2 linked regions of the Gloeothece verrucosa PCC 7822 genome follow. The protein of the gene in region 1 binds, or shares a complex with, the protein of each later gene. Links are inferred from orthologs where the notes say so. Each region holds a gene or a part of one and is shown in the gene's direction. Other genes may lie near its edges.

Region 1 (14,742 bases):
CCAACAGCATGACGAATTTCTTGCCAATCATCTTGTGTCATTTCCGTTGCTTCTCCGGATTCTAATCCTTCTAATAATAAATTTTCCAATAGCATAAAATTGTAAAATTGACTAAAATTATAGCCTAAATTACCAAGAGTCGTGCTTGAAAAGAGCAAGCGCAACATGGTCAACCTACTACAATAGTACAGGAAATAGCCGCTACCCTACTTCATTAACTCAATTCAACAGGTACAGCTTTATGAAATTTTACACCGTTATACTCAGAAAAAGTGCAGACTATTGGGTTGCCTTATGTTTAGAAAATGGATTAGTAGGTCAAGGAAATACACCTGATCAAATCATAAAAATTTGCCTTTTTAGCTCAACGATTTTTAATCTAGAATCTTTCTCAAGAAAATTGCTCAAAGCCGCCCCCCCAATAACAATAAAACTCAACAAGGCAATTTAATAAGACCCCGCCGTTAACGGCAGGGTTTAAAAATAACAAACAATTAACTTAACTTAACGAAACTCAAAACTTTTTGCGGCAATCTCTTGTCAAAATAAGAGGAAGCAACGATAACAGCCTCGTAGATTAAACTGATTATGACAACTAACACCATAGAATCAATTCTTCAGGAAAACCGTTTATTCCCCCCACCCTCTCAATTTTCTCAAACTGCCTATATTAAAAGCTTTGAAGAGTATCAACAAATCTACGAGAAAGCTAAGACTGATCCCCAATCATTCTGGGCAGACTTAGCTGAAAAAGAATTACACTGGTTTGAGAAATGGGAAAAAGTCCTCGACTGGCAACCCCCCTTTGCTAAATGGTTTGTCGGCGGCAAGATTAATATTTCTTACAACTGTCTTGACAGACACTTAACCACCTGGCGCAAAAATAAAGCCGCCCTCATCTGGGAAGGAGAACCCGGCGACTCGCGCACCCTCACCTACGCCCAACTGCATCGAGAAGTCTGTCAATTTGCTAACGCCCTCAAAGAATTAGGCGTTCATAAAGGCGATCGCGTCGGCATCTATATGCCCATGATCCCAGAAGCCGCTATTGCTATGTTAGCCTGTGCCAGAATAGGCGCACCCCATACCGTCGTTTTTGGCGGCTTTAGTTCAGAAGCCCTCAAAGACCGTCTTAATGATGCAGAAGCTAAAGTAGTTATTACGGCGGATGGCGGTTTCCGCAAAGATAAAACCATCGCCCTCAAAGAACAAGTGGATCTAGCGATCGCAGATCAGGGCGTTCCCAGTGTAGAAAAAGTGTTAGTGGTTCAACGCACCAAAGAACCCGTCACAATGGTAGAAGGGAGAGACTATTGGTGGCATGACTTACAACAAAAAGTCTCTGCTGAGTGTCCCGCCGAACCGATGGATAGCGAAGATATGCTATTTATCCTCTATACCAGTGGCACCACCGGCAAACCCAAAGGAGTCGTTCACACCACAGGCGGCTACAACCTCTACACCCACATAACCACCAAATGGATCTTTGATCTCAAAGATGACGATGTATACTGGTGTACTGCTGATGTGGGCTGGATCACCGGTCATAGCTATATTGTCTATGGTCCCCTTTCCAATGGCGCAACCACAGTCATGTATGAAGGCGTTCCCCGTCCTTCTAACCCGGGCTGTTTTTGGGACGTGATCGAAAAATATGGCGTAAATATCTTTTATACTGCCCCAACCGCCATCCGCGCCTTTATGAAAGCCGGCGAAGACATCCCCAACGCTCGCAATATGTCCTCTTTGCGACTCTTGGGAACCGTCGGCGAACCCATTAACCCCGAAGCTTGGATGTGGTATTACCGAGTCATCGGCGGCGAAAAATGCCCCATTGTGGATACCTGGTGGCAAACCGAAACCGGCGGCATTATGATCACGCCTTTACCGGGGGCCATTCCGGCTAAACCGGGTTCTTGTACCCGTCCTTTCCCCGGTATTATCGCCGATGTAGTTGACTTGGATGGAAACCCGGTTAAACCTGAAGAAGGCGGCTATCTAGTGGTTAAACATCCTTGGCCCGGCATGATGCGGACCGTTTACAAAAACCCTGAACGCTTCCGTAATAGCTACTGGGAACATATTTATCCTAAAGATGGGCAATATTTCTATTTTGCCGGTGATGGGGCCCGTCGAGATGAAGAGGGTTACTACTGGGTGATGGGACGTGTGGATGATGTGATCAATACTGCCGGCCACCGTCTAGGAACGATGGAAATTGAGTCGGCCTTAGTCTCTCATCCGGCAGTCGCTGAAGCGGCTGTGGTAGGTCGTCCCGACGAGGTAAAAGGAGAAGATATCTATGCCTTCGTGACCCTAGAAAATCAATATAGCGCCAGCGATCAGTTGATGAAAGAGTTAAAGGATCACGTCGTTAAAGAAATTGGCGCGATCGCCCGGCCTGGGACAATTCACTTTACTGATGTACTCCCGAAAACCCGTTCAGGTAAAATTATGCGCCGCTTGTTACGTAATTTAGCCTCCGGTCAGGAAGTGGCCGGTGATACCTCGACTTTAGAAGATAAAGGGGTATTGGAAAAGTTACGCGGCGGCTAATTTAATTAACAGTTGTGACAGAATACTCCCCCCTTAATAAGGGGGGTTGGGGGGGGATCAACTCTACCAATCATCAATAAAAATGAAATTTTCAGGCTATTCGCTTTGATCCCACAGCCTGAAGGCGCTGGCTATACGAACAAAGCCCGCCTGCGCGGGCTATATGATGAAAACATTAGATTTTTACTGGCTTTCCATTCGCTGTAAATCTTTAAAATACCAATAAAGATTAGCGATCGTAAGTTCAGAAGCTTGTTTTAAACTAGAGGGAATTAATGCCGTATAACCTCGTTTTTCTGCCTGTTGATGAATATAGCTTTCGTATTCAAAACGAAGATGGGGTAAGAATAAATATTTAAGTTGATCTCTCAGGGAAACTGGATGAGACTGTTGTTGCAGTGTCTCATATTCGGTCAAGGATAAAGAAGGGGTTAATGCCTCCGTTGACTCCTCTCCAGTGTTATTTATTTCTACATTCGTTAAACTTTCAACTACAGATTCAGAAAGCGATCCCAACCAAACCACATGATTTTTCCAAGTTTCTAAAGCCACTAAATCATGGGAATAAATATGACTAATTTCTGGAAAAATAAAATCTATTTCTTGCTTGGGAATGCAATTATCAATAACCTTGAGACAATCATGACGAATGGTTTCTTGAAGATGAGAAAGGCGATCAATCACTGCATTAGTTTGGTTCTGCAATTGGTAAGTTAAAGTAATGGTATGATCAATTGTCCAAGCACATTCTAAACGCCGCAATTGTCCAGCCGCACTGGTTTCTGATAATAGATGAGGATTATTATAAATCGCTAAGGCTTCACTTAAAGTTTGTCTAGCATTCGCTAAATCAGCATTTCTAATAGTTATATCATTACAAGAAAGAGCAATTTTAATTAATTTACTCGCTTCTAAAAAGCGTCCATAGGCTTTGATTAATTCTAGGCGATGCTGTTCAAACTTGATATCTTGTGCCACTTGATCAATATGTTGAATAATTTTATCGCCTTGATTGTGCAAAGCTTGCTTGAGGTCAATAAAACCATCTCTGACTTGTAATTTCAGTTGTTTAATATCTTGTCTCAGTTGCAAGGTTTGCCATAAATTGACGGCGGCTAAAACACCAATTGCACAAGTTCCCACCCCAATAAAGGCGGTAGTCCCTTGTAGTACCGCTAAATTAGACTGTATAGCATTAATTCCGCTTAGAGTAGCAGAAAACCCCCTATGATTTTGGTACATTTCCAAACCGCTTAAAATAGGCTGTACAGGAGATAATAAAGGATTAAGAGAAAATCCATTATTGACCATTTGCACAGCATGACCCACAAATTGACCGGTCATTTTATCTCTAGCTAACCCAATAAGTTCACCTGTGGCATTATTGCGAACGATTTCGTAAGCGCCAGAGATAATACCTTCTTGAATGTTTGGGGTAAAAATGAAACTTACCATATTTAATTGACTTTATTACTTAATCTCTAAACTATTTATTAAGTATTCCCAAATTTTTTCTCAAAAATATCATAATTAACTAAAGTTAATTAGTATTTAACTAGCAAGGTTGGTATTTTTTAACAATAGCTAGACGAACATTTGAACTCTTAATACCCTTTTGCCTTGATGATGCAATTACTCTCCCCGAATCTGCGGGGGGTTGGGGGGGATCGATCCGCGCCACTACAGGAGTGATTAAATGCAACGTCTTTACATAGGGAGTTAGTTTGATTTAAGTAGTATTTCGCTTTTAATCTATTGGTCAGGCGGCTTAATATTGAGTTATGAGACTCTGCCAGAGGTTAATATTACAGAATATGGATGAATATTTAAATCTTTTACAAAGTATTAATCAATCTCTTGAAGAAGTTTTACAAAATCCTCAAAATTCTATAGAAGCTAAACAAGTCGCTAATCATTTATCAAATTCAATCCAGCCTTGTATAGATGAAGTTTTTCAATCAGCAACTAGAATTAAAAATTTAGTTGAAGTTTGCTTAAAGGAATTAAAATATGCTGAAGATATTTGGCAGAACTATCTTAAATCATCAAAAGAAGTATCTCCTTCTGTCCCTCTTGAAGAGATAGGAAAATTAAGCGGACAGAGTTCAAAAATACTTAGATTACTTGAAGAGTCTAGGCAACAAGTCTTTATTGAATTAAAACAATTTTGGGAACAAGACTTTGAAAGCCAGACACAACAATGGTTTATTGACAAAGAAGGAAAAATCAAAAAAGGAATTGGTTGGAATGAAAAAGATAGTTTTGTAAAAGAAATAAAAATTATATATAAAAATCAGAATGAACAGTTTAAAGAACTGATTCAAAAACACTTTAATTTGATATTTTATGAAATAGATGCAGGAGTTGATTTTAAAAATATTAATTACTATGTCAAAATAATTGACCACGATTTTAAAGAAAAATATCAAAAAAAAATTGATATTATTTGGACAAAAATACAAGAATCATTTTGCCTGCTAGATAACAATGGAATAGAAGAATTATTTAAATTAGAAATGAATCGTATTTTAGAGCCTATTATAAATAGTAAATGGGGCGATATTCCTTGGGAAACAGCTATAAAAGTTCAATCAGAATATGCCAATAAACTAGAAATAATAATTAATAATATTTTTCATAATAAGGCAAAATTAATTACTATTTTTTTTGAAATAATCATTAAAGCTTACAATGATTTTCTTCAAAAACAGGCTTTTTATAAGCAACAAAGCGTAGAAGAACAACAAGAAAAACAAGCATGGATTAATACACAGCGACAAAAATTAGAAACTCTACAACAATCATTAGAAAATGTTGCTAATTTTCAATTATAATGCTCAATCTAGATTAGCCGCACCTTTAACTCAGATCTTGCACCAGTATCAAAAAGCCAAAAACCCCGATTTTTATATCCCTGAAACCCTATTAACTTCGTTATTGTTTGACTAAAAATCGGGGTTTCAACATGAGGTGCAAGATCTGAGTTTAATAAGGTAGCCTGCCTAGGCAGGCTTTGTTCGGTTGGTACGCACCCTTGTTGGGTGTAGATAACTACCGTTAATAGATTATCTACTTACCACTTCTTATAAGGTAAAAACTTTCCATTCATAATCACTTTAATCCGGTCACCTTTTGGGTCTTCCTCTTTCTCAACATCCAAAGTAAAATCAATAGCGCTCATAATTCCATCCCCAAACTTTTCATGAATAACCTCTTTAATGGGTAATCCATAAACCTGCATAATTTCATAAAAACGATAAATAAGAGGATCAGTAGGCACAACCGGACCAAGTCCTTTAACTGGATAAGCGGTCAGTTCTTCAATCACAGAATCATCCAACTCTAAAGCCGCTACAATTTTTTTAGCTTCCTCAACAGACGCGCTTGACTGACGGTAAAAAACCGCCGCGATCCAGACTTCATCACGTCCGAGAATTTTTTCTAAGTCAGCAAAACTTAACCCTTTAGCTTTTTTAGCCGCTAACAGCTTTTCTGTAACAGGTGGAATTTCAGGAAGAGGCATAATTAATTTTTTCAATTCAACACTTGTTCAATCTTACATTTTCGCCGATCCAATTTAAATAAGCTTGAGAACCCGCCACAATGGGTAAAGCAATAATCTCTGGAACTTCGTAAGAATGAAGTTCTATCACCTTATCAGATAACGCTCGAAACAGTTCTAAGCGAGTTTTAATGATTAACTGCCACTCTTGATCCTCATTAATTTCACCCTGCCATCTATAAATCGACTGTACTGGGATTACCGTAACACAAGCGGCTAACTGAGATTCTACTAAAGCTGATGCGATCACTTTAGCTTCTTCGGGTGAACTTGTCGTCACTAAAACAATGCCATAATCCGTAACGCTATCACTCATACTTCTCCCTTAACTGGCAAAACTCGGCTGAAAAATGTTTAAATCTGCTGTATAAAAGCTAACATTTGTCGATTCCTCCCTCATCACTGGGTTATGCTGAATTTTTTCTTTTAATCCTTTGACCTCTGTTAAATCAGTATCCCGCAAATTTGCGTCTTTTAAAATAGCTCCGGTTAAATCTGCTCCCTGTAAATTCGCTTGAGCTAAATTAGCTCCCTTTAAATTTGCTCCTCGTAAATCGGCATTTTGTAAGCGAGCGCCTTCAAGATTTGCCTCACACAAATTAGTTCCAACCAATTTACTATCACCTAATTTAGTGTAACTGAGGTCTATCCCTTCTAAATCAGCCCCACTGAGGTCTACTTCTTTTAAAAAAGACCCGCTAAAATTGGCATGATAACAAGAAATATCGGTTAAAATTGCTGAAGACAAACGAGCTTCTTGTAAATTCGCCCAATTAAAATTAACACCCTGTAAATTCGCTTCTCTTAAATTCACTCGCTGAAGATTTGCGCCACATAAATTAGCCCCTCGTAAATCCGAACTTCTTAAATTAGCATGAGATAAATCAGCACCACTCATTTTCGCTCTGACTAACACAGACTGAACCATAAAAGCACCACTAAGATTAGCTTTTGTCAAATCGGCTTCTACCAATTCCGCTTGATTCATTTTCGCAAAAGTCAGATTAGCCCAATTCAGTTTGGCTTTACTAAAATTAGATTTCGTAAAAAAACCACGACAGAGGTTGCTTCCCATCAAACTAGACCCCATCAAATTCACTGAAATCAAGGTTACTCGCGACAAATCGGCTCCATTCAGGGCTATATCGGTAAAATTATTATTTCCTTGTTCATATAATCTTAATAAATGACCAATTTTCATAGACTCAAAACTCTTTTAATTAAAAATTAGGCAGTAGATTGACTAAATTTTTCTAGTCCGGTCTGTTTAGGTTAAGTAATTTTTTGGAGAGGATAATCTATCTCTCTATTGAAATTATCAATATGTATATATCAAATTTTAGTCTAAATATTTCCTCGATGATATTTTTAAGCAAGTTTTGTTCAAAAATCTTATCGATTTTTCAAAAACCCTCATATTTATTCGTAAAAATCAGCCTTCACTTCCGTAAAAATACGGGTAAAAAGAAGGCAGTAGTAATCCTGTAAGCAAGATCACGGTTTTAAATGTTAAAAATTGAGAGAGTTTTTTTCATTCAATTTACTGCCTCTGTCTGTCTCTTTCTAGACCTGAATCATGGCTTGATGGGGCTGAAATTTTGAATTTATTCTCTTATTTTTTGAGCTAAATCCTAGTCTTTAATAGCCACAATAATCTTTAAAGAGAATAAATTTGTCCATCAAGTAATAGCCGCGTAATTCCTTTCGCTTCTAAATAGGAGCGAGTTTTTTGAATCATACGCCCATCAGGAATTTTAATCACCCTTTCGCGTCGTTTAGAAAAACGTCGAGCTACGCGATGATTATCAAAAACGGGTAAAGTTTTCTGTTGCACTTCTTCAGCCGGAATTTTACCAAGCTCGGCAAACTCTTTTAAGGGTCGAGTAATCAGTTCAGCCGCCCGATCAATCACTAAATAACAAGTTTTGGGCAAGGCAGCCGATGAGAGCGGTAAAATTTGCAGTTGAGCCGTTTTCGGGAAAGTTTTTGGGTACTTGATTTCTATCTCATCTTCCCATTCTTCTTCCTCTAAATCTTCTAATTCGTCGTCATCTTCATCAAAATATAATAAATCATCCTCATCTAATAGGGCATAAGCGGCTACATCAACCGGACGGAGGTCTTCTTCCTCTTCTTCCTCTTCTTCTAGCCGTTTTTTCGGTTCCGCCGCCGGCAGGACCACTTCGTTAACTACTGGCGTTTTTTCATAGACTTTTTCGGGTTCAACTGGCGGTAAACTAACTGCTTGGCCTACTGAAGAGTTCGTTGTCTCTTCAGAGACAAGGTCGTCTGCCTCTTCAAATTCCTCCTCGTCGGGTTCGAGTTCTAGCTCTAATTGTTCTTGCTCATGATCGGGTAGAGGAAGCATACCCGAACCGGGATCAGATTTGTACATTTTCTCCAATTCTAATTGGAGAGCGCCTTTGGGAGTACGGGCTAGACGTTTTTGTTGAATTAAGTCCTCATACTCTGACTCAGTTAGATGAGTTTTGAGGAAACGGCTAATGGTAGAGCTACTTACCCCATAGCGTTCTGCCAGGGTAGAAGTTGTTTCCCCGGTTTCTCGATAAAGCTTAAGAATTTCTTTTTTGTTGTCGTTAGTCAGTTTTCTGGGACTCATCGCAGTTTAGCTATCTTCTGGGCACATCTGAGCCACTCATCCGAGCAAAAAGGTCTGGTATTATTATTCTGTATGATCCAGAATTTTTTAGGGATGACAATCTCTCGGACGGATGAATTTAAAAGGCTACTTAATCTAGTCTATCGCTCAGAGATAAACTTGTTTGCTGCTTGATACGAAAAACTTAACGATTATGTCAATTCCACAAGGGCGAAATGCCCTCTTAGTTCTTGCAGACGGGACTGTCTTTCGCGGTTGGTCGTTTGGAGCGAAAGTGACGGCCCTCGGCGAAGTCGTATTTAATACCGGTATGACCGGCTATCAGGAAGTCCTTACCGATCCGAGCTACTGCGGTCAAATTGTTACTTTTACTTATCCGGAATTGGGAAACACCGGGGTTAATCGTGAAGACGAAGAATCAGAACGTCCTCAAATTAAGGGAGTGATCTGTCGCAACATCACCTACCGTCCGAGTAACTGGCGTTCTACTCAATCCCTCCCTGATTACCTCATTGAACATAATATTCCCGGCATTTATGGCATTGATACCCGCGCTTTAACCCGTAAATTGCGCTCGGTTGGCTCCATGAATGGGGCCTTTTCTAGCGACATTCTTGATCCCCAAGATTTACTCCGTTTGATTCAATCTGCTCCCTCGATGGCCGGGTTGAATTTGGTTAAAGATGTCACCACTCGAGAAGTCTATGAATGGTCAGATACTACCGATCCTCACTGGGAATTTAATCCCACCATCGAAAAGACTAATGGACAAGCCTTGACCGTAGTGGCCATCGATTTTGGCATTAAACGCAATATTTTGCGACGTTTAGCTAGTTATGGCTGCCGCGTGATCGTTGTGCCGGCTAATACTCCCCCAGAAGAAATCCTTAAACATAATCCTGATGGGATTTTTCTCTCCAATGGACCCGGCGATCCCTCTGCCGTTAAAGAAGGAATTGCTACCACTAAGGCACTACTAGAAGCCAAAAAACCCACCTTTGGCATTTGTATGGGACATCAAATTCTCGGCTTGTCCCTAGGGGCCGAAACCTTTAAACTGAAGTTCGGTCATCGCGGCTTGAATCAACCGGCCGGATTAACTCAACAAGTAGAAATTACCAGTCAAAATCATGGGTTCGCCGTTACAGAAGAGTCGCTTAACCCAGAGGTAGAAATTACTCACCTCAATCTCAATGACCGCACAGTGGCCGGCTTGAAACATAAAACTTTACCCTTTTTCTCGGTTCAATATCACCCGGAAGCCAGTCCAGGCCCCCATGACGCAGATTATCTATTTGAAAGGTTTGTCAAGTTGATGCAGGAACATAAAAAGTAGTCAAAAACTCAACCTTCTTTTTCTTTTGGAGAAGAAGGTCACTTCTTTTTTAGCTTCTGTACAGTCAGTGGTTTCCGGGAGCATCAGAGATGATTTTTTCGGCTTCCCTGGGTTCCCTAATTCATCAGCAATTAGTAATCACTGACTATTGACAAAATAACTGTTATATTATAATTTTGTGCCGTTAACTTGATCATCAAGGAGGGAGCCATTCCAGAACCACTAAAACTGACTGTGAGTTTACGCGGAACCCGCGAAGTCAGGAAAAACTACCAAATCTTTCGCCTGACCGGACTACTTGATGCTTTCTCAGAACCCACTTTTCGCAAAGAGATCAGCTCTTATATTAATGAAGGACCGAAAAATGTAATTTTAGTTCTGTCTCAAATTGATTTCATCGACAGTTCGGGATTAGGAGCATTAGTTCAGTTAGTTAAGCAGGCGAAAACAGGGGGAGGAAGTTTGCAAATTGTTACCAATGCCCGGGTAACTCAAACGGTTAAACTCGTTCGCCTAGAAAACTTTCTTTCCCTTCAGCCTGATGTTGATGCTGCCATTTCTAACCTCGAAAAAAAAGAAAAATAACTCCCCCCGCCTTAGCTAACCGTGCGGCAAGCTCCTCGCCGTAGCCTAGCTTAGGCGAAGCTTGCATTCAGCGCGGGGAAAGATTGACCAAAAACTTGGCTAAATTTCTCAATTACAAGGGTAAAAAGAGACGAAAACCGTGTGAATTCAGCGAAAATTAATCCCGAAGCCCAAAACCCCTCCTTGTCATCCATTACTTCCACAGAGTCAATGGAACTCAAGGCAATTTGTAGTTTAACGGCTCCTCTGTTAAAAATCGGTCAAATCTCACCGGCTTCTCTGGCTTATATCGGCGATGCCGTTTATGAATTATACGTCCGCACTCGTTATCTTTTACCCCCTCGCCGTCTCTGTGACTACCATAATCAAGTGGTCGCTAAAGTGCGTGCCGAACAACAGGCAGCCTATTTACAAGTGTTAGAACCTCACCTGACTGAATCTGAACGCGAAATCGTGCGACAAGGACGAAATGCGGCTAACGGACGACCACGACGACTATCTCCTGAACTTTATCAGCAAGCCTCTAGCTTAGAAACCTTAATTGGATATCTGTATCTCCAAAATCCTCAACGATTAAATGAATTATTAGAAATTTTAGAATTCTAAACCAGTAGTAACCCATATGATTGAGAAAAAGCGTCCCGGTTCCCGTCCTGCACGTCCGCAACGTCGTCTATCTAAAGTCAAACCCCCTTTAGAACGTCGTAACCCTAAACCCGTAACCGTTGTGGCACCCCTTGCCAGCGAGCCGCCAGAACAACCCTCTCAAGAAGAGGCCGACTTAATTTATGGTCGTCATCCAGTGTTGACGGCCTTAGAAGGGACTCGCCAAATTAACCGCATTTGGGTGATTTCTAAACTCCGTTATGATAGCCGCTTTCATTCTCTATTGACTCAGGCTAAGGCCAATGGCACCGTCATTGATGAAGTGAGTCCCCATCGTCTTACTCAACTTACTGATGGAGCAAATCATCAGGGAATTGTCGCTCAGGTGTCTCCCTATACTTATGTTGAGTTGGGGGATTTGATCGAACAAGCCCGAGCTAGTACACCAGCACCAGTTATTTTAATTGCTGATGGGATCACTGATCCTCATAACCTTGGAGCCATTATTCGCACCACTGAAGCCATCGGAGCGCAAGGTTTAGTCATCCCTCAACGTCGAGCCGTCGGGATCACATCATCCGTGATGAAAGTGGCGGCCGGCGCTTTAGAACATTTACCTGTAGCCAGAGTGGTGAATTTAAGCCGCGCTCTAGAAGAGTTAAAAGAAGCCGGCTTTTGGATCTATGGCACTATGAGCCAAGGAAGTAAAGCATTACACACCATAGATTTTAGCGGCGCGGTAGGATTAGTGGTAGGCTCCGAGGGAGAGGGCTTAAGTTTGTTGACCCAACGCTGCTGTGATGCTTTGATTTCGATTCCTTTAGCCGGGAAAACTCCCAGCCTTAATGCTTCTGTGGCCGCCGCCATTGCCCTTTATGAAGTCTATCGTCAACGTCAGTCTGAGAAACTTTTTTTAAACTCTGTATCATCCAGCACTTCTCAAAAACCCGCAGGATGAAGTATAAATAAAAAAAGTAAAATACAGGTCACATAATGTAACAAAAGTTTACGCGCTACAATACGAGATAAAAAACAGCCTACAGGGGAAAAGCATGAAAGAGTTATTGACAAAAATTTTCACATTCTTAGGATTAGCTTACTGGGTGGAAATTCAGACCGATTATCCTAGATGTATTTATTACTTTGGGCCTTTTTTCACTAAAAAGGAAGCCGACGAGGCTAAAATGGGCTATTTAGAAGATTTAGAGCATGAAGGAGCTAAAGGAATATCTGTGGTATCTAAACGCTGTAAACCCAGTAAATTAACGATTTTCGATGAAAAAGAAGAATTTAAACAAATCCGCGTCATTCCCTCTTTGAGCAGCCAAATTTCTTAAAAAGAATCTCAATAATCGAATTTAAAACCACAAGCTTAATGCGAATAATTATTGCCAAGGGTTTTTAGCCAAGTATCAATATCCTTGAGAACTTGATCAGGAACCTCCCAAGGAAATAGATGAGCAGTGTTAGGGTAGCAACGCCATTGACACTGCTTGATCGCTTGGGCGGTTTCTTCACTAGAAGCGGCAGTAATGTGTACATCATTAGCACCCGCAAGCACCAGACAAGGGAGCGTTAACTGATGGAGAGCATCTAGGCGATTATAGCCGCTCCTTAAGGCTCGATACAAGGCTCTTTCAGCCGCTTTCGAGGTTTGGAGATAGGCTAAAACACCGTCAGAAGCGATGTATTGGTAAGCTAGAGGCGTTTGTTGAGAGATTAAATAACGAAATAGGGACCGCACACCAAAAGTTTCTATATTCCATTGCCAACCCGGTTTGATCCCATTAATGATGCCGGCGACTCCACTAAAAACTAAATCTTGCCAAGAGATGGGGGGATGGTTACCGCGAGGACGAGCGGCAGCAGCGATTAAAATTAAACCATCATAGCGTTGGGGGTTTCGCAAGGCTAATTCTAGGGCCAGAATACCCCCTAATGACCATCCTAACAGGAGACAACGCTCAACTTTTAGACGATCTAGAAGGCTTTCTAAGTCGGTGAGGTGATCTTCCATTTGAAAGTCTCCCTTTGAGCGGCTTTTGCCATAACCGCGAAGGTCTGGAGCGATGGTTTGATAATGTTGGGAGAGATGGTTCGTAAAAACAGAAAGACTACGGCCCGATCCCGGATGACCGTGTAGACAGAGAATCGGATAGCCAAGGCCTTTGATCTCGGTATTTAAATTCATCTTTTCTAGTTAATTCTTCAACAAGTATTTTTAGACATTGTTAATACATCTATCCTAAACTTAATAAGGTGTATAGATCGCCCCTAACCCCCCTTAATATTAGAATTCAAAAAAGGTTAACTAAGGTTATATTATTGACGTACCTTACCCCCATTAAGCGTGGATATTCGACTTTTAGTTCTCGATATTGATGGTACGATCGCAGGCGTTTCTAACCAAGTCAGCGAAACGGTAAAACAAGCCGTTCAAGCCGCTAAATCTCAAGGAATTCAAGTGGCTATTGCTACCGGCAGAATGTATCATTCTGCCTTGCGGTTTCATGCTGCAATAGGCTCAGATTTACCCCTAATTGCCTACAATGGCGCATGGATACAAGACCCGAAAACCGGCACCCGCCATCGACACATCCCGGTATCCCCACCAGTAGCCCTTACCCTATTAAACTATTTTGAGCAACCCGAATGGCGAACCTCCCTTGATGCTTTTTGCTATATTAACGATCAACTCTATGTGCGGCAATTTAACGATTATACCGATAGATATGCTCAACGTTCAGGAGTTGAAGCTATTGCCGTCGGAGATTTACGAAATGTGATTGCCGAAACCCCTACCACAAAAGTCCTGGCTCTTTGTCAAGATGGTGATATTGCTCAACAACTCCTCACCAGTGTACAAGTTTTATATAAATCTGATGAACTATACATAACTCAATCGAGTCCTACCCATTTTGAAGCTACCAACCCCGAAGCGACTAAAGGAACAGCAGTTCGTTATTTAGCCGAAGAAATATTAGGGTTAAGCGCGGCTCAAGTGATGGCCATCGGCGATAATCATAATGATCTTGAAATGCTTAAATATGTAGGGGTCAGTGTGGCCATGGGAAATGCTCCCACAGCCGTACAACAAATCGCCCATTGGGTAGCCCCTGATATAGAAAATCATGGAGTTGCTGCGGCTATTGAAAAATTTTTACTCAGTTAGTTATTAGTCATTAGTCATTAGTCATTACTCATTAATTATTGGTACTAAAACCAGTGTAATAGCCTTTATCAGGGATTGTTCATTAGCTAAGGCAATAATCTCGTGTGTAGACAACCAATGAAGCATAACCAATGCCTATTGACTAATGACTAACGACTAATGACTAATAACTTATAATAAATTGGATTTAGCTTGCACAATAACGCCCTCTATGAAATCATCTCTCGCCAAGCCTTGGCATTCTGTTGTCTTTTTAGCAACAATTTTACTAACTATCTGGTATGAGCCTTTACCCGTAAAGGCCG
Region 2 (15,686 bases), 2.7 Mb from region 1 along the record:
ATCTCAACCCTTTTTTACTTAAATAGATTGATAACGGAAACGAGTTTCTAAATAGACCAGCAGGGCATTAATATCTGCCGGATTAACCCCACCGATCCGTGATGCTTGTCCAATGGTTAGCGGCTTAACTTTGGTTAATTTTTCTCTAGCTTCCATTGACAAAGTGTCAATTTTCATATAGTCAAGCTCGGCCGGCAATGAGCGATTACTATGACGAGAAACTTGCTCGATTTGATTTTGCTGCCGCTTAATATAACCCGAGTATTTAATATCAATTTCTGCCCCTTCTTTTTCAGCCGTCGTTAAATCCAGATTCCCCAGTCCATAAGTTTCTAAATCCGCGTAATGGAAGCCCGGACGACGTAATAAATCGGCTAGGGTAACCGAACCTTTGATCTTTTGTTCAGTCTTAGCCGCTATGGCTTTTCCTAACTCATCATTTTCTTTAATTCTGCTTTCATAAAGACGTTCTTTTTCGGCGATAATATTAGCCTGTTTCCGTTGAAACAAGTCCCAACGGCGGTCATCAATCAGACCAATTTCTCGCCCCAAAGGAGTCATCCGTTGGTCAGCATTATCAGAACGCAAAATCAGGCGATACTCTGACCGACTGGTGAGCATTCGATAGGGTTCTCTGAGGTCTTTTGTACATAAATCATCAACCAAAGTTCCGATGTAGCTTTCTTCTCGGGGAAACACCACGAAGGGTAGGCCTTTAACCAATTGCGCCGCATTAATTCCGGCGACAATTCCCTGTGCGGCGGCTTCTTCATAGCCGGTGGTACCGTTAATTTGTCCGGCACAAAATAATCCTTCTATTTTTTTGGTCATTAAGGTGGGATAACATTGGGTTGCCGGTATATAGTCATACTCCACCGCATAAGCCGGGCGCAGCATCACGCAGTTTTCTAATCCGGGCAGGGTATGCAGCATGGCTAATTGAATATTTTCCGGTAATCCCGTCGAAAATCCTTGGATATAGAGTTCAGGAATTTCTCTTCCTTCGGGTTCAATAAAGATTTGATGGCTTTCTTTATCGGCAAAGCGAACGATTTTATCTTCGATGGAGGGACAATAACGAGGCCCTTTAGAATCAATGAACCCGCCATAAATGGGAGATAAATGTAAGTTATCTCGAATCAGTTGATGAGTTTTGGCGGTGGTACGAGTGAGATAACAATTCATTTGTTCTCGTTCTACCCAAGCTTGCGGATCAAAGCTAAACCAACAAACTTTGTCATCTGGCGGCTGAGGTTCTAATTTAGAATAATCCACTGAACGTTTATCAACCCTGGCCGGGGTACCGGTTTTGAGGCGTCCGGTTTCAAATCCTAATTGATTGAGGGTATCGGTTAACCCAACGGCGGCGAATTCTCCGGCCCTCCCGGCGGCCATGGATTTACCTCCTATCCAAATGCGACCCCCTAAAAAGGTTCCTGTGGTTAAGATAACCGCTTTGGCGGCAAAGCAAGTACCGAAATAGGTTTGAACTCCTATCACCTCATCATTTTTCCCCAGTACCAAATCGGTGGCCATGGCTTCGCGGATGAACAAATTTTCTTGATTTTCGACAATTTGTTTCATAACGGCGGCGTATTCCCGCTTATCGGTTTGTGCCCTTAATGCCCAAACGGCCGGACCTCTCGAAGCGTTGAGTATCCGTTTTTGTAGATAGGTTCGGTCTGCCATTTTCCCGATTTCCCCGCCTAAAGCATCTACTTCATGGGTTAATTGAGATTTGGCAGGACCGCCCACAGCCGGGTTACAGGGTTGCCAAGCGATTTTATCCAGATTTAAGGTGAGCATCAGGGTGCGGCATCCTAAACGCGCAGTAGCCAAGGCGGCTTCACATCCAGAATGTCCGGCACCAACAACGATGACATCGAATGAGTCTTGGAATTCAACAGGGGATGTGATGGTCATGGGTCAGCAATTTTATTATTCAAAATTTGCCCATTCACTCAGGAAAAAACCTAGAAATAATTAGGCTTCTGGGTGAGGGGGTCAGTAGTTGGAGCAATGAGTTCATGTTTTATTCTAGCTTGACTTCTCCCCGCTCTAAAGAGACGGGGATTCTAAAGCTGATGCTTCGCAACGCGACGGGGCGTATAAAGTGGCGAGGCAACCTCGCCACACAGCCCCTTATAAATCGACGTGGCTCCACGTCTTCTTAGCTGACCAGAATTTTAACTTCTGGGGACGATTAAACTAAGCCGATGAGTCGCCTCATCGACTCGTCTTCAAAACCGTGCTTGAGACTTTCACCCCACACGGCTCCTCAATTAATTGGTCTTTGTCATTAGAACTGCGTCACCAACATATCATCTACCCATTTGTATTTGAGGATATTTGATTGTGATTTAGGCTTGACACTATTACAGTCAGATTTGTTGCCGAGACTTCCATCAAGGGTAGTCTTTTTATCGTGACAATGACGATGGAGTAGTTGTTTGTTTTCCTCATTATTCTTGCCTCCTAGGGATTTGGGAATAATGTGGTCAATCTCGAATTTGTCTCCATCTTTAAAGAACAATCCGCAGTGGTTACATTTCCCGTCTTGCTTTTTAAGTAGTTTTGCGTACTTGTCGGGTAATAGGGGATGTTCACCTTTTCTCGTACTCCAGTAGATTAAGTCTCCATTGTATGGGCTGGCTACTCCTTTCACCTTTTTGTATTTTTTGTGGTGAATTTCAGAATGTTTTAGGAGTTGGAATTCTGGTTCTCCGTTTTCTATTGTACAGAAGTTCCATTTTCCGAATTTCTTTTTATGCCAATACTTTTCTATTATTTCTTTGACCCCTTGTTTTGGATGCCTTCCTTTCGCCCAACTTTTAAGTTTTAAGAATAACAGGTGGTCTAGTAAGGATTTTTCTTTACTACTTACTACTGTGCTGTAGTAATTTGACCATCCTCTTATGATTGGCTCCAGATGGGATATTAGGGCAGCTTGTGGTGCTGCTTTGTGGGCATCTACGATGTCTCGAAGCTTCTCATAGTGTTTTAGGACTTTTTCTTTTTGTGGTTTGATTCTTAAGGTGAATCCTAGGTGTTTCCCATAGGAGTTTTTCATATCCTTATGAACCCCGCATTTATATTGTCTTACATTAAACCCTAGGAAGTTGAACCCGACGTTTCCTTGATACTTATCCAAGGTATTCGTGATTCTTGTTTTTTCGGGTTTTAATGTGAGTCCTAGTTCACTTAACCATGTTTCAATTATCTCTTTGCCCTTTTCCACTACGGCTAGGCTTTCGTGGATTAGAACAAAATCATCTGCGTATCGGATTAGAGCGATAGAGCCTTTCCTGTCCCTTTTATTTTTTGCGGAGAACTCTTTTTTAAATTCGCCTGGATTTTCTGCAAATGAAATGATAATTTCTTCCATTCCGTGAAGGGCGATATTGGCTAGTAAGGGACTCACCACACCTCCTTGTGGTGTGCCTTCATCAGTTGGGAAGAGTTTTCTTCCATCCATTACTCCCGCTTTTAACCAAGCTCTGATTTGTCTTCGCATGGTAGGGAAGGTGTTTAATTTTTTAAGGAGTTTTTCATGGTTAATTTTATCGAAGCATTTCGTTATATCCGCGTCTAGCACGTATTTGGCTTTAGCGATAAGTTGTTGAAATATTGCTCCGATAGCATCGTGACAGCTACGTCCTGGTCTAAAACCATAAGAATTAGGTTCAAAATACGATTCCCATTCAGGTTCTAAAGCTAACTTTACTAGAGCCTGTAATGCCCTATCTGACATACAAGGAATACCTAAAGGTCGCTTTTCGTCTCTTCCTGGTTTTGGTATCCAAACCCTTCTTGTAGGTTTAGCTTTATTGGTTAATTTCAGTTGGCTTACAAGTTTTAGGCGTTTTGACGGGGAAAGGGATTTTACTCCATCTATTCCTGCTGTCTTTTTGCCTTGATTATCTTGCGTTACCTTTCTTACCGCTAACGCTTTTGCTGACCAAGAGCGTAGAAGGGTCTTTTGGAGTTTTCGGACTGTTCTAACGTCACCACGACTAGCAGCTTGGAAAATGCGCTTTTGAAGCTTAAAGACTCGTTTCTCCAGTTTCTTCCACGAAATATCGTTCCATTGGTTTTCTGAAGGCTTGCATCCCACAGTATTCAATTTTGAATCTGTTTTAGGCATATAGACTCCTACTTGTACCTTTTCCATCCAATTAATCGTAGGTCTGTCAGCATATCATTACCATTACAGTAAGGCGTTGAAGGCTAATCCCTCAAACCTAGACCTTTAAGGGGTCTTGGTTGATTTCTAGCCAACGAATCGCACAGTCAAAACGCCCCTATTCACTCGACTCAAATCTAAATTGAGCGTCGTGGCTACTTTTCGGATAATGTTCCCTGCACCGTTACAATCAGCATTAATATACCAATTATTAGCAGTGCGGAATAATCCTCTTTTTGTTCTTCTGCCTGATGATTTCCATCCTTCGGGTTTCTCACCAAAAACGGGAATAATATCATCATCTAAAAAGCTTGCTTTACTGGTGTAACTCTCTTCAGTCTCAATGAATTTAATGCCATATAGTTCAGACAGTTGAGCAATTCTATTTTTGAGTCTAGCAGTAGGAATTGAGACAAAAGATTGATTATTTTTCTTTCCTAGATTTACTTCTTTTTTAACTTCTTGGTTCCAACCAAAAACGATAGTACCAATATTATTATCTAAGCAGTGATTGACTATAAGTCTCGCCGTTTTGTTGACAGCATCCCTCATCTGTCTATTTCGCTTCTCCGTTATTCTAGCTAAGTTATTAGACCAAAATCCTTGAGGTTTTCCTTCTTTGAGGGTTGATGCTTGCTTGTTGTACCAACGGTTAACGGATTTTAGATGTTTCCCGTCAATAATAAAAGATGTGCCCACATTAGAAACGCAAGTTAACCAATTATTTAATCCTGGGTCTATGCCGAGTACATTGTCTTGATTTAAACCTTTATCTCGTGTTTCTAATTGATAAACAAACTCAGCATAGAAACATAGATTTCTAGGGATAATCCTAACTTCCTTAATATCTTCAAAGAGTAAATTAGACGGCATTGGGAGAGAAAAGCTATCTAATTTAAACCATGCCTTAACCTGCTTTCCTAATGAGAATTTAATCTCATTGTCCACCAATTTAAGCCACTGTTTGGGATAGGCAACTTGATATAAACCCGCTTTTCTGTAATTAGGAAATTTAGGCTTATTGACTAACTCGCCCTTTCTCCACATAGCCAAGAGTTTGCGATAAGAAGTCATCCCTTCATAAACACTTCTAAGTGTCTGTTGAGCCACACAGGAGCGTAAAGCTTTAAAGTGTAGATTTGATTTTAATTCTTTATCTAGAGTGTACTTACCAATATATTGATGGGTCTTAAAATATATTTGCCTTGCGTAATAAAGCCCACAATTATAGAGTTTATTAGCTTCCGAGCAAACATATTCTAAAATAGCCATCACATGGGGAGGCGAATTGATTAAGATTTGTTGGCATCCGTACATAGTAAACTGTATTATAATAAGTCTATTATACACCCAGTAAAAACAAATGACAACCAAGGACAAGAAAGAAGAGTATAGGCGAAACCCTCACTCTGTAAGCCTCTTGAACTATCACTTCGTCTTTTGTTCCAAGAGGCGAAAACCAGTGTTAGTGGGAGATGTGGCTAAAAGATTTCAGGATGTTATTTTTGGGTTGTGTCAAGAGAATGATTGGAGGTTGATAGCACTAGAAATAATGTCAGATCATGTACACCTTTTTCTGAACACAGATCCGACTCATGCCCCTAGTGCTATCATGAAGAAAGTAAAAGGGCGTTCATCTCATGTCTTGAGAAAAGAATTTCCTGAGTTATTAAAAATCCCTACCCTGTGGACTCCGAGCTACTTTGTTAGCACTGCCGGCAATGTATCGACTGAAACCGTCAAAAAATATATTGAAACCCAAAGGGGTAAATAGATACGCTCTTGTTAAAACCCCTTCATTCGCTCGACTGCCACCCGTTAAAACGGATGGCTAACCCTCGCTCGTAATTATTTTTGTTTAGTTAATCTGAGATTTTTCTGAGAAATTCATTCTTAACTGTTGCGTTTTGTCAATCAGTAACAATACTTACAGTTTTTCTCGTTGTTTACCAGCAAATTTGAAGAATCTACCTCTAGGTCAACCGTTCCCAGCCTAAAGGCAGTAGCCAATGCTTGTTGTCTGTGTTACATTAACTTATATGACAATATGGCAAAATCATATTTACAAAACGTCTTTTTTATGCGTTTTAAACTCTCAAGAGGTAATCGTTAAATGATCTCAAAACCCATTGTTCAACTATCTGCGGAATCATTAGTACAAGAGTTCTTTAAGAAATCCGAGGGGAGATGGAAATCTCAACGGCGCTATTACACTCTTAAACAGGAGACAGAACCTCAAGAAGTGATCAGCTTATTAACGGTTGAATATTTACCCCAAGGTTCACCTCAATTAATTGAATTAGCGCAGTTACATCAATTAGAACAAGAAGATTGCTTAATTTGTGGGACTTACATTACTTGGAAAAGTGACTATGTTAAAGGAACCCGCAAACCTTCAGAAGGTTCAACGATATTTGGGGCTAATGGAAACATTCTTTACCGAGATCGAGGTTTCGCCACAGATGATCCCGTAGAAGCGATTTATTCTTTTACTAACCCCACAACCTTATGTTTAAGAACAGAGTATAAAGGTTCTGTATTTGAAGAAGAATTAAAATTTATCGGCGAGCATTATCGAACCCGGCAATCCATTATTTCACGCTCCGGGGAAGAAATCATGATCGGGCAGTATTTAGAAAAACGCTTGGCTTAAATTCAAGAGTATTAAGTGGACAAAAAGCCATTTATTCTTTTTATTGGCAGAAATATCAGGCTAAGGGTTGATCACGATTAGGTAAAGGGAAAAGCAGACTCGAGCGACTTTTCCCAAAACCCAGCAACAAAACTGGGTTAAAGTCTCTATATCTTGAAACAATTCCTCCGAAATTTCCCCGGAATACTCTGTATCTATCAGTAGTTAGAGTAAATTCACGGTAGTGGTTTTCTAGTCATCGCCAAAAAAATAACTTAGGTATGATATTTTTTTTCCCAAAATAGGGAATTATAAAAGTAAGAAATACGGAGGGAGGAAACTCAAATGAATAAATATGATATGATCTGCTACGAAAAAACCTATAATGATTCTCTCTATTGGGAAGACGTAGAAGTTTCCACTAAGAAAGAACGCAGTGAAAATTGGACAGAGTGCCGTTGTTTAACCGATCGCTTTTTTGATGAACTGGTAGCCAGAGGTTATTTAGTGCCTCGTTCACAACACAAATCTTAAAGGTAGGATTAAGTTTCATAGGATAGCTCCAGAGGCTATCTAAGAGATTATTGCCTTGATCCTCCCTTCACAAGCCATATAATTAGCGCACTCCAATCTTAGAGACAAAGTTTGCTAAAAATCTAGGTGTTAGTCATGTTTACTATCACCTGATTTTATTTTATAAAAACGAAATTAACCAACTTCTACTATTCATAACTTAATAAAAAATCCACATAATCTTCAGAAGTGGTTTGGTAAAGAAATTCTAAATCACTGTCATCGCTCCAGTAGTGTTCATCGTCAAAAGACTGTATTTCATCTAGACTAAACTCGTCCCTAATCTCATTCAATAGGCGACTGTGGGTAGAAGGTTGGGATACAACAGCTTGTTGAGATCTAGGTTCGTTCATTTGACTTAACCTCTGGTTATGAGAACTCTTAAGTTATACCAGAAACAGTATAAAATACCTGGCCTAAAATTAACTATAAAAAGAATTGGAGTTAAGAATTATTACAAATTGAGCCGAAATCCCAAAAGTTTCTCGCCTCTAATTCAAGAAATTAAACTTCTGGCAACAGTGGGGTAGAAACTCCCGCCCCTTGGGTTCAATAGTTAAACCTAAATAAAGCTATGGGGGTTAACAGGGGTGAGAGCCGATACAATGATGGGGGTCTTAAATATATAAATACTCTACTAACTAGAGCCTATGCCACGCCGCAACGATCTACATAAAATCTTAATTCTCGGTTCAGGACCAATCGTTATTGGACAAGCGTGTGAATTCGACTATTCAGGGACACAAGCGTGTAAAGCCCTTCGGGAAGAGGGCTACGAAGTCGTTTTGATCAATTCTAATCCCGCTTCAATCATGACCGACCCGGAAATGGCAAATCGCACCTATATCGAGCCATTAACCCCAGAAATGGTGGAAAAAGTGCTGGCCAAAGAACGCCCGGATGCAATTTTGCCGACAATGGGAGGTCAAACAGCCCTAAATCTCGCTGTGGCGTTGGCAAAAAATGGGGCATTAGATAAATATAACGTGGAATTAATTGGCGCAAAATTACCCGCGATTGAAATGGCAGAAGACCGCCTCTTATTTAAAGAGGCTATGGCGCGAATCGGAGTCCCGGTTTGTCCTTCAGGAATTGCCAGCACCCTAGAAGAAGCTAAAGCGATCGCCGTCCAGATAGGGTCTTATCCTCTGATTATCCGTCCTGCATTTACTCTGGGAGGCACAGGAGGCGGCATTTCATACAACCAGGAAGAATTTGAAGTCATGGCTCAATATGGCCTTGATTGTTCGCCAGTATCTCAAATTCTCGTGGAAAAATCCCTTCTCGGTTGGAAAGAATATGAGTTAGAAGTGATGCGAGACTTGGCCGATAATGTGGTCATTATCTGTTCCATTGAAAATATTGACCCGATGGGGGTACATACCGGAGATTCCATCACGGTTGCGCCGGCTCAAACCTTAACCGATAAAGAATATCAACGACTACGAGATTATTCTAAAGCCATTATTCGAGAAATTGGCGTAGAAACCGGCGGATCTAATATTCAATTTGCCGTTAACCCTGTGGATGGGGATGTGATCGTTATTGAAATGAACCCCCGTGTATCTAGGTCTTCAGCTTTAGCCTCGAAAGCAACCGGTTTTCCCATTGCTAAGTTTGCGGCTAAATTGGCTGTAGGCTATACCCTCGATGAAATCAAAAACGACATTACTAAACAAACGCCCGCCTCTTTTGAACCCACCATTGATTATGTGGTCACAAAAGCGCCGCGTTTTGCCTTCGAAAAATTCCCCGGGGCCCAACCTATCCTCACCACTCAGATGAAATCGGTAGGGGAAGCGATGGCTATCGGTCGCACCTTTCAAGAATCTCTGCAAAAAGCCCTCCGTTCCCTAGAAATTGGGCGCTTTGGCTTTGGTTGCGATAAAAATGAAACCTTACCGTCGCTGTCCCAAATTCGGGCAAATCTACGCACACCTAACCCTGAGAGAATCTTTACCGTCTACCAAGCCTTAAAACTGGGGATGACTGTAGAAGAAATCTTTGAACTAACGGCGATCGATCCTTGGTTCTTGGATAAAATGCACGAATTAGTAGACACCGAAAAATTCCTCAAACAAACTCCCCTCAAAAACATCACCCTTGAACAAATGCGCTTTGTCAAACAGCAAGGGTTTAGCGACCGCCAAATTGCCTTTGCTACTAAAACCCACGAAGATGAAGTGCGGGCAGTTCGTAAACAGTTAGGGGTGACTCCTGTCTATAAACTCGTAGACACCTGTGCCGCAGAATTTGAAGCCTATACACCTTATTATTACTCCACATACGAAGAAGGAGAATCGGAAATTCGCCCCACAGATAAGCGTAAAGTCATGATTTTAGGCGGTGGTCCCAACCGCATTGGACAGGGCATAGAATTTGATTACTGTTGTTGTCATGCGGCTTTTGCGCTTTCGGCCGAAGGGTTTGAAACCATTATGGTTAACTCTAACCCTGAAACGGTTTCCACTGACTATGATACGAGTGACCGGCTGTACTTTGAACCGTTAACCAAAGAAGACGTTCTTAACATCATTGAAGCCGAAAACCCAGAAGGCGTGATAGTGCAATTTGGCGGTCAAACACCCTTAAAATTGGCGGTTCCGCTACAAAAGTATTTAGATAGTCCTGATTGTCCCGTCAAAACAAAAATTTGGGGAACTTCTCCCGATTCTATCGATATCGCTGAAGACCGGGAACGCTTTGAAAAAATTCTCTGGGAATTAAATATTACTCAGCCGCCTAACGGCATTGCCCGCAGTTATGATGAGGCGTTAGCGGTAGCCAAACGGATCGGTTATCCGGTAGTAGTACGTCCGTCCTATGTATTGGGAGGAAGGGCGATGGAAATCGTTTTTTCTGACCAAGACTTAGAACGATATATGACTTATGCGGTGCAGGTTGAACCGGACCATCCGATTTTAATTGATAAATTCCTAGAAAATGCCATCGAAGTAGATGTGGATACCTTAGCCGATGCGACAGGAAAATCCATTATTGGCGGCATTATGGAACACATCGAAGAAGCCGGGGTTCACTCGGGAGACTCAGCTTGTTCGGTTCCGTTCACTACCTTAACACCGACTGTATTAGAAACGATTCGCAATTGGACATCTCAATTAGCCCAAGTTCTCAAGGTCGTAGGGTTAATGAATATTCAATATGCCGTGCAAGGAGAACAGGTTTATATTTTAGAGGCTAACCCTCGCGCCTCTCGGACAGTTCCCTATGTTTCTAAAGCCACAGGAAGACCTTTGGCAAAAATTGCCTCGTTGGTGATGTCGGGTAAAACCTTAGAATCTCTGGGAATTACCCAAGAATTTATTCCCACCCATATTGCGGTTAAAGAGGCGGTATTACCCTTTGAGAAATTCCCGGGCGCAGATACCCTGTTAGGTCCTGAAATGCGTTCTACTGGGGAAGTGATGGGAATTGATACCGATTTTGGTAAAGCGTTTGCTAAGGCAGAAATGGCTGCCGGCGTGCGTTTGGCTACTTCGGGGACGGTGTTTGTTTCTATGAATGACCGAGATAAACAAGCAACCGTTCCAGTGGTGAAAGACTTGCTGCAACTTGGGTTTAAGGTGGTGGCCACTTCAGGGACTCAAAAAATCCTCGAAGAGAATGGTATTGAAGGGGTAGAAGTGGTACTGAAACTTCATGAAGGTCGTCCTCATGTGATTGACTGGATCAAAAATAATTGGATTCAGTTTATTATTAATACGCCTAGTGGAGAAGAGTCTCAAAACGATGGGCGTTCGATTCGTCGTACTGCTTTAGATTATAAATTGCCGATTATTACGACCATTGCCGGGGCGAAAGCAACCGTAGCGGCGTTAAGGTCTTTGCAGTCTGAAACTTTGGATGTGAAGGCCATACAAGATTACCTCGCTAAGTAATCTTTTCCCTATTATTCCCCCCTTAATAAGGGGGGTTAGGGGGGATCAAAGAAGGCAACTAAAAATGAAAAAAAAATCTATTACGAGAGTAACACTTGAGAAGGCTAAAAATATAGAATATTTAACTGATTGGGAACGGATTGAAAAAATATCAGATGAAGAAATCGAACAAAATGCTTGGTCAGATCCTGATAAATAACCGCTTTTTGCAGCAGTTAAAAGATTAGAAAAAAACTTTTTAAGCGGACAATAAAGAATAAGAGTAAGAATAGGTAAAACATTGAAAAATCATTGATACTGGCTAAAGCTAAATTCAACTTTAGATGCGTTGTTGGGGACAAATAGCATTGCTCTATCGCGTTCATTGGTTTTCCAAAAATCAAAATCAGTGCTTTTAGTTGAAAATAAAACAAAGTTTTGATAGTTAAATAAAGAGCAATCAGGGATAAAACCACCAGCGAGTGGTTGGCAAATTTTAATTCCATCTGAATCATAAAAGTAAGCGACTAATTTTCCTGAAAAATCCCCTTTAGCTTCAAGAATAAAAGATAATTCTGAGTTCGCTTGCTGAAAGCCCTTTTTAAGGTTAACTTGGCTCACATTAAAGTATTGAGATGTGTTTCCCCAGTTAATATCAATATCGGATATAGGGGTTGGGGTTGGGGTTGGGGTTGCGATTGGGGTTGGGGTTGCGATTGGGGTTGGGGTTGGGGTTGCGATTGGGGTTGGGGTTGGTAATATGGTTAGAGTTGGGGTTGGGGTTGGTGATATGATTGTGCCTTGGTTTTGGTGGAATATAGTGTATAAAATAAATGTGAGTAGCGCAACAATTCCTGCTCCGCCTCCCAATGCTGCCACTAATTTAATAAAGTTGTCAAAGCACCCAGATTGACTCTCTGATGATGACTTATTGCTCATAAGGCTTAGGTAAAAATAACTAATACCACCTTATTTATAGCCCAGAGTAAAATATTAGATTTCTAAAGTTAAAAATTCTTGATGTTTCATTTGTAGATTGGGCCCTGCCTAAATTCCTTTTTTTGTGGTTCTTGCAGATTGTTCGGCAGATGCGATCACTGTCCAATTTGAGCAATCAGACTTATATGAGAAAATAGAAGCGACGCGCAAAACAAGAAAATGACCCTACCAGAACCAAAAACTCAATGGCAATATCTAGAAAAGTGCCCTCATCCTTGGCGACTTTCAACAGCTACTCCCTAATCAATCTTGAACATACTCTTGTCCATTAATCAAAGCCAACTCTGCCCTAACAAATTCCCGACCTAAATAAGCCGCATGATCGAACATTGTGACCGGGCTCGGTTGAGTTTCCTCAAAAATTTTGACACAAAGTTCTTTAGCTGTTCTAGCGGTATATAAAGTCTCGGCAGTTCTTGCTACTTTTCCCTTAGCGGGAATCACCTTACCCGTTTCTGGGTCTACTGCTAATCCTTGCTCATTAATGATATTCGTAAAATGTTTAGCACAAATTAAGCCGCTTTCTCGATCCAAATAAATAATAAAATATCCGCCGGGATCTAGGTCTATATGACGGTTAGACAATTGGTTATCAATCGTTGTAATTATTTCGGCTAATTGACTCATATTTAATCCACAAATTCATCAATTTTCAAAACACTTTTAAAAACTGGGTTGCTTTAACCAAGTCTGCGACAGATTCGGCTGCCCAATTTCCTTCAAAACGGCGATGTTGATGGAGAATTAAACGCAAAGAATAAGCATGAGGAAAGCCTTCTACTTCCATCCAGAGTAAATCACTTTCAGCTTCACAGGCAATCTTTTCAGAGTCCATTAACTGCTGTTTCATCTCTTCCATCGTTTCGGCTAATTGATTTAACAAGCGGCAAAAATCATTTAATTCGGCTTCTGTTAGTTCAATCGCCCATTCTTCGCTTCCTACTAAACCTTTGTAGATTTCTCCTTGTGGGTTCCACCCTAGTCGCCAACCTTTACCTTCTTTGAGCAAACGTTCTTTCATGCTTAAGGAACTAATAAATTTGCATCACCGGGTTTAGAAAGGGAAGGTTTTTTAGGAGTAGTCGGGGTGGGTGTAGGAGTCGCTTGAGGCGTTGTCTGAGTTGGGTTAGAAGGTGAATTTGGGGATTGTTCAGGGGTTGAGGGTTTTTCTGGATCTACATCATAGATACTCACCAAAACCTCCACTAATTCCTCTCGTTGACGACGATTTAGACTTTGAATAATTTTAATATCAGCTTCCATCGGATTAACAGTTAAAGTGCTTCGTCCGGGGTAGCGTTCCTCTTTTATCTCTTGATTAACTCCCAAATAATCCGCTAGGGTAAGTTGCCAATCTAGACGAAATCTAGTGGGGCGTTTGACAATATCTTGATGATAGCGAATAAAACGGTTAAGGAGGGTATTTTCTGGTACAGGTTTGCCAGTTTCTTTATTGAGATACTGATTTTCTTTAGGAAGATAATTCAGCTTTGTATAAATTTGATCGGCTACAAATTCGGGCCGTAAATATTGAGAAACAACCGTTTGTTGTCCCAAAGCTACCTGTTTAATTAATCCTCCCCCCAATACCAATAAAAAACCTATAACCATCGCCAAGATTAGCTGAGGGAGTTTTCTTTTTCTCGGTTTAGGGGGTAACATCAGTAAACTTATTCCTACACATTAACGTTTAACTTAGTCACTAATGATATCATCCTGAGAGATTTCATCTGACATTTCAATGATGGCACGAATCGAAGGCTTCATCATGGGATCATCAATATTGTCAAATTCTTCATAGCGACGACGTTTAGCACGATTAGCCACTTGTACGGTAATGCGATAGCGGTTAGAAGCGTGCCTCATAAGCTCCTCAGCACGGTACATGATATGAGAAGAATCAAAGTTATGTCGTTTTTGCATTGGGGGCGACCTTTTGAGAGGAGAACACTAATAGAGATATAAACCTCAGTGTAGCATTTGCTTAGTTATTCTGGGAGCCGCGATCATTTCAAGCAGAATGAAATCTTGGCCGAGGCGGCTTTTCCTTGTACTGAGATGATATGATTCCCCGTGCCGGGCGTGCGATAAGAATATTGGGAGGTGATGTCAGGCACTAAATCATGAATTTGATAGGGAGAAACCACTTCATTTTGAAAAACCACAGCTACTTTTAATTCGCTATTGGTTTCTATCATCAGTTGACGGTTTTTTTCAATCCACATCGGAAAAGCTTGTGCGTGGTCAATTCTTCCTCGATAAACGGCACAAGTTTTGTCGGTGGGTAAGTAAATATTTTTCTGTATGGTGGCTAAAGTTGAGGGAATGTTCAAAAATAAGCTTGAGAGTGTGAGAGCGCTAAGAAAATGTTTCACGGGATTGACCTATATTGCTTGAATATCTGAGTTGATGGTTATTGCCATAGACGCTCAAGCAATAAAACAGTTTCCCAGTCTATAGAATTTTTTAATAATTGTGATGATTACAAGACATAAAGACAGGCGGCAAAGAAGAAATTGACATTTAGTGAGATAGTCCTCTGTGTTTATGTTACCTTGTAGAGCGAGATTTATTCGCCTATAACCGAAATGAGTATAGCTTCAGTTAAACCCTATCAGACTCTCTTGATAGAAGAATGTGGAGAACCCTTGGTTCCTATTCCTTTAAATTTATTTGCGGTAGAATCTCCTCATCCCTATGAAAAGTTGGGAGCCGACTATGGGGGAAAATCTCCTTATTTTCTACGTCAAGGAGTGCTAGAAGCTTTAATTAATGCTCAGAGGAATTTACAAAAAGATTATCCTCGTTGGCATATTCTTATTTTTGATGCCTATCGTCCTGTATCGGTTCAACAGTTTATGGTGGATTATACTTTTGCTACTGTATTACAAGAAAGACGATTAACAGAAAATAATTTATCTCCCCAACAACGTCAAGAGATTTGGCAAGAAGTCTATAAAATTTGGGCAGTTGCTAATGATAATCCTGCGACTCCTCCTCCTCATAGTACCGGTGCGGCTGTGGATATTACGCTAGTTGATGCTACCGGAAAGCCTATTGATATGGGGGGCGATATTGATGAACTTTCAGACCGTTCTCATCCCCTTTATTACGCTAATTCTACTATGGCTCAAGAACAAGATTATCATACTCATAGAGAGTTATTACATCAAGTGATGAGAGCGGCTGGTTTTCGTCGTCATTTGGGGGAGTGGTGGCATTTTTCTCTAGGGGATCAAATGTGGGCTTGGTTGTATAATCAAGAACAGCCGCTACAACCGGTTATCGCTCGTTATGGTGGAGTGTAGCCATTCAAAATGAAAGACAAAATTTTTTAATTTAGTGTATTTTGTCTTCAAAAACTAATTTTTTTTCTCACTGTACCGGCTCTTTGGGCTTTAGCAATTACCTCGATTTCACT

Evidence for each region.
Region 2: the proteins of carA (region 1) and carB are in contact, whole or in part, in a solved structure (PDB 1KEE), measured with the Escherichia coli proteins. The link is inferred for Gloeothece verrucosa PCC 7822 from one-to-one orthologs.

Annotation. Positions count from the first base shown.
Region 1 is NC_014501.1:822,470-837,211, forward strand. Bases 8,119-11,002 are described here. They hold carA (glutamine-hydrolyzing carbamoyl-phosphate synthase small subunit), read left to right. Parts: upstream 8,119-8,931; coding sequence 8,932-10,074; downstream 10,075-11,002. Other genes in these bases: CYAN7822_RS03725 (helix-turn-helix domain-containing protein), read right to left, coding at 8,119-8,738; CYAN7822_RS03735 (STAS domain-containing protein), read left to right, coding at 10,303-10,659; CYAN7822_RS03740 (Mini-ribonuclease 3), read left to right, coding at 10,870-11,002. Outside these bases: CYAN7822_RS34385 (hypothetical protein), read right to left, coding at 1-167; acs (acetate--CoA ligase), read left to right, coding at 589-2,556; CYAN7822_RS03700 (hypothetical protein), read right to left, coding at 2,740-4,011; CYAN7822_RS03705 (hypothetical protein), read left to right, coding at 4,371-5,390; cynS (cyanase), read right to left, coding at 5,630-6,079; divalent-cation tolerance protein CutA, read right to left, coding at 6,096-6,434; CYAN7822_RS03720 (pentapeptide repeat-containing protein), read right to left, coding at 6,444-7,319; more of CYAN7822_RS03725, read right to left, coding at 7,776-8,118; more of CYAN7822_RS03740, read left to right, coding at 11,003-11,265; 23S rRNA (guanosine(2251)-2'-O)-methyltransferase RlmB, read left to right, coding at 11,282-12,223; CYAN7822_RS03750 (DUF1816 domain-containing protein), read left to right, coding at 12,318-12,602; CYAN7822_RS03755 (alpha/beta fold hydrolase), read right to left, coding at 12,638-13,456; CYAN7822_RS03760 (Cof-type HAD-IIB family hydrolase), read left to right, coding at 13,616-14,437; CYAN7822_RS03765 (PPC domain-containing protein), read left to right, coding at 14,649-14,742. UniProt on the Escherichia coli protein: Small subunit of the glutamine-dependent carbamoyl phosphate synthetase (CPSase).
Region 2 is NC_014501.1:3,527,381-3,543,066, forward strand. What follows is about bases 7,660-11,487. They hold carB (carbamoyl-phosphate synthase large subunit), read left to right. Parts: upstream 7,660-8,038; coding sequence 8,039-11,287; downstream 11,288-11,487. Other genes in these bases: CYAN7822_RS15530 (hypothetical protein), read right to left, coding at 7,660-7,741; CYAN7822_RS40195 (hypothetical protein), read left to right, coding at 11,352-11,486. Also shown: tRNA uridine-5-carboxymethylaminomethyl(34) synthesis enzyme MnmG, read right to left, coding at 19-1,923; ltrA (group II intron reverse transcriptase/maturase), read right to left, coding at 2,300-4,144; CYAN7822_RS15510 (RNA-guided endonuclease InsQ/TnpB family protein), read right to left, coding at 4,271-5,500; tnpA (IS200/IS605 family transposase), read left to right, coding at 5,547-5,957; CYAN7822_RS15520 (phycobiliprotein lyase), read left to right, coding at 6,297-6,836; CYAN7822_RS15525 (hypothetical protein), read left to right, coding at 7,161-7,349; more of CYAN7822_RS15530, read right to left, coding at 7,538-7,659; CYAN7822_RS37735 (hypothetical protein), read right to left, coding at 11,576-12,205; CYAN7822_RS15555 (DUF4346 domain-containing protein), read right to left, coding at 12,509-12,892; CYAN7822_RS15560 (DUF1818 family protein), read right to left, coding at 12,918-13,286; CYAN7822_RS15565 (hypothetical protein), read right to left, coding at 13,289-13,927; CYAN7822_RS15570 (DNA-directed RNA polymerase subunit omega), read right to left, coding at 13,961-14,188; CYAN7822_RS15575 (hypothetical protein), read right to left, coding at 14,272-14,640; CYAN7822_RS15580 (M15 family metallopeptidase), read left to right, coding at 14,854-15,573; CYAN7822_RS15585 (M14 family metallopeptidase), read right to left, coding at 15,621-15,686. UniProt on the Escherichia coli protein: Large subunit of the glutamine-dependent carbamoyl phosphate synthetase (CPSase).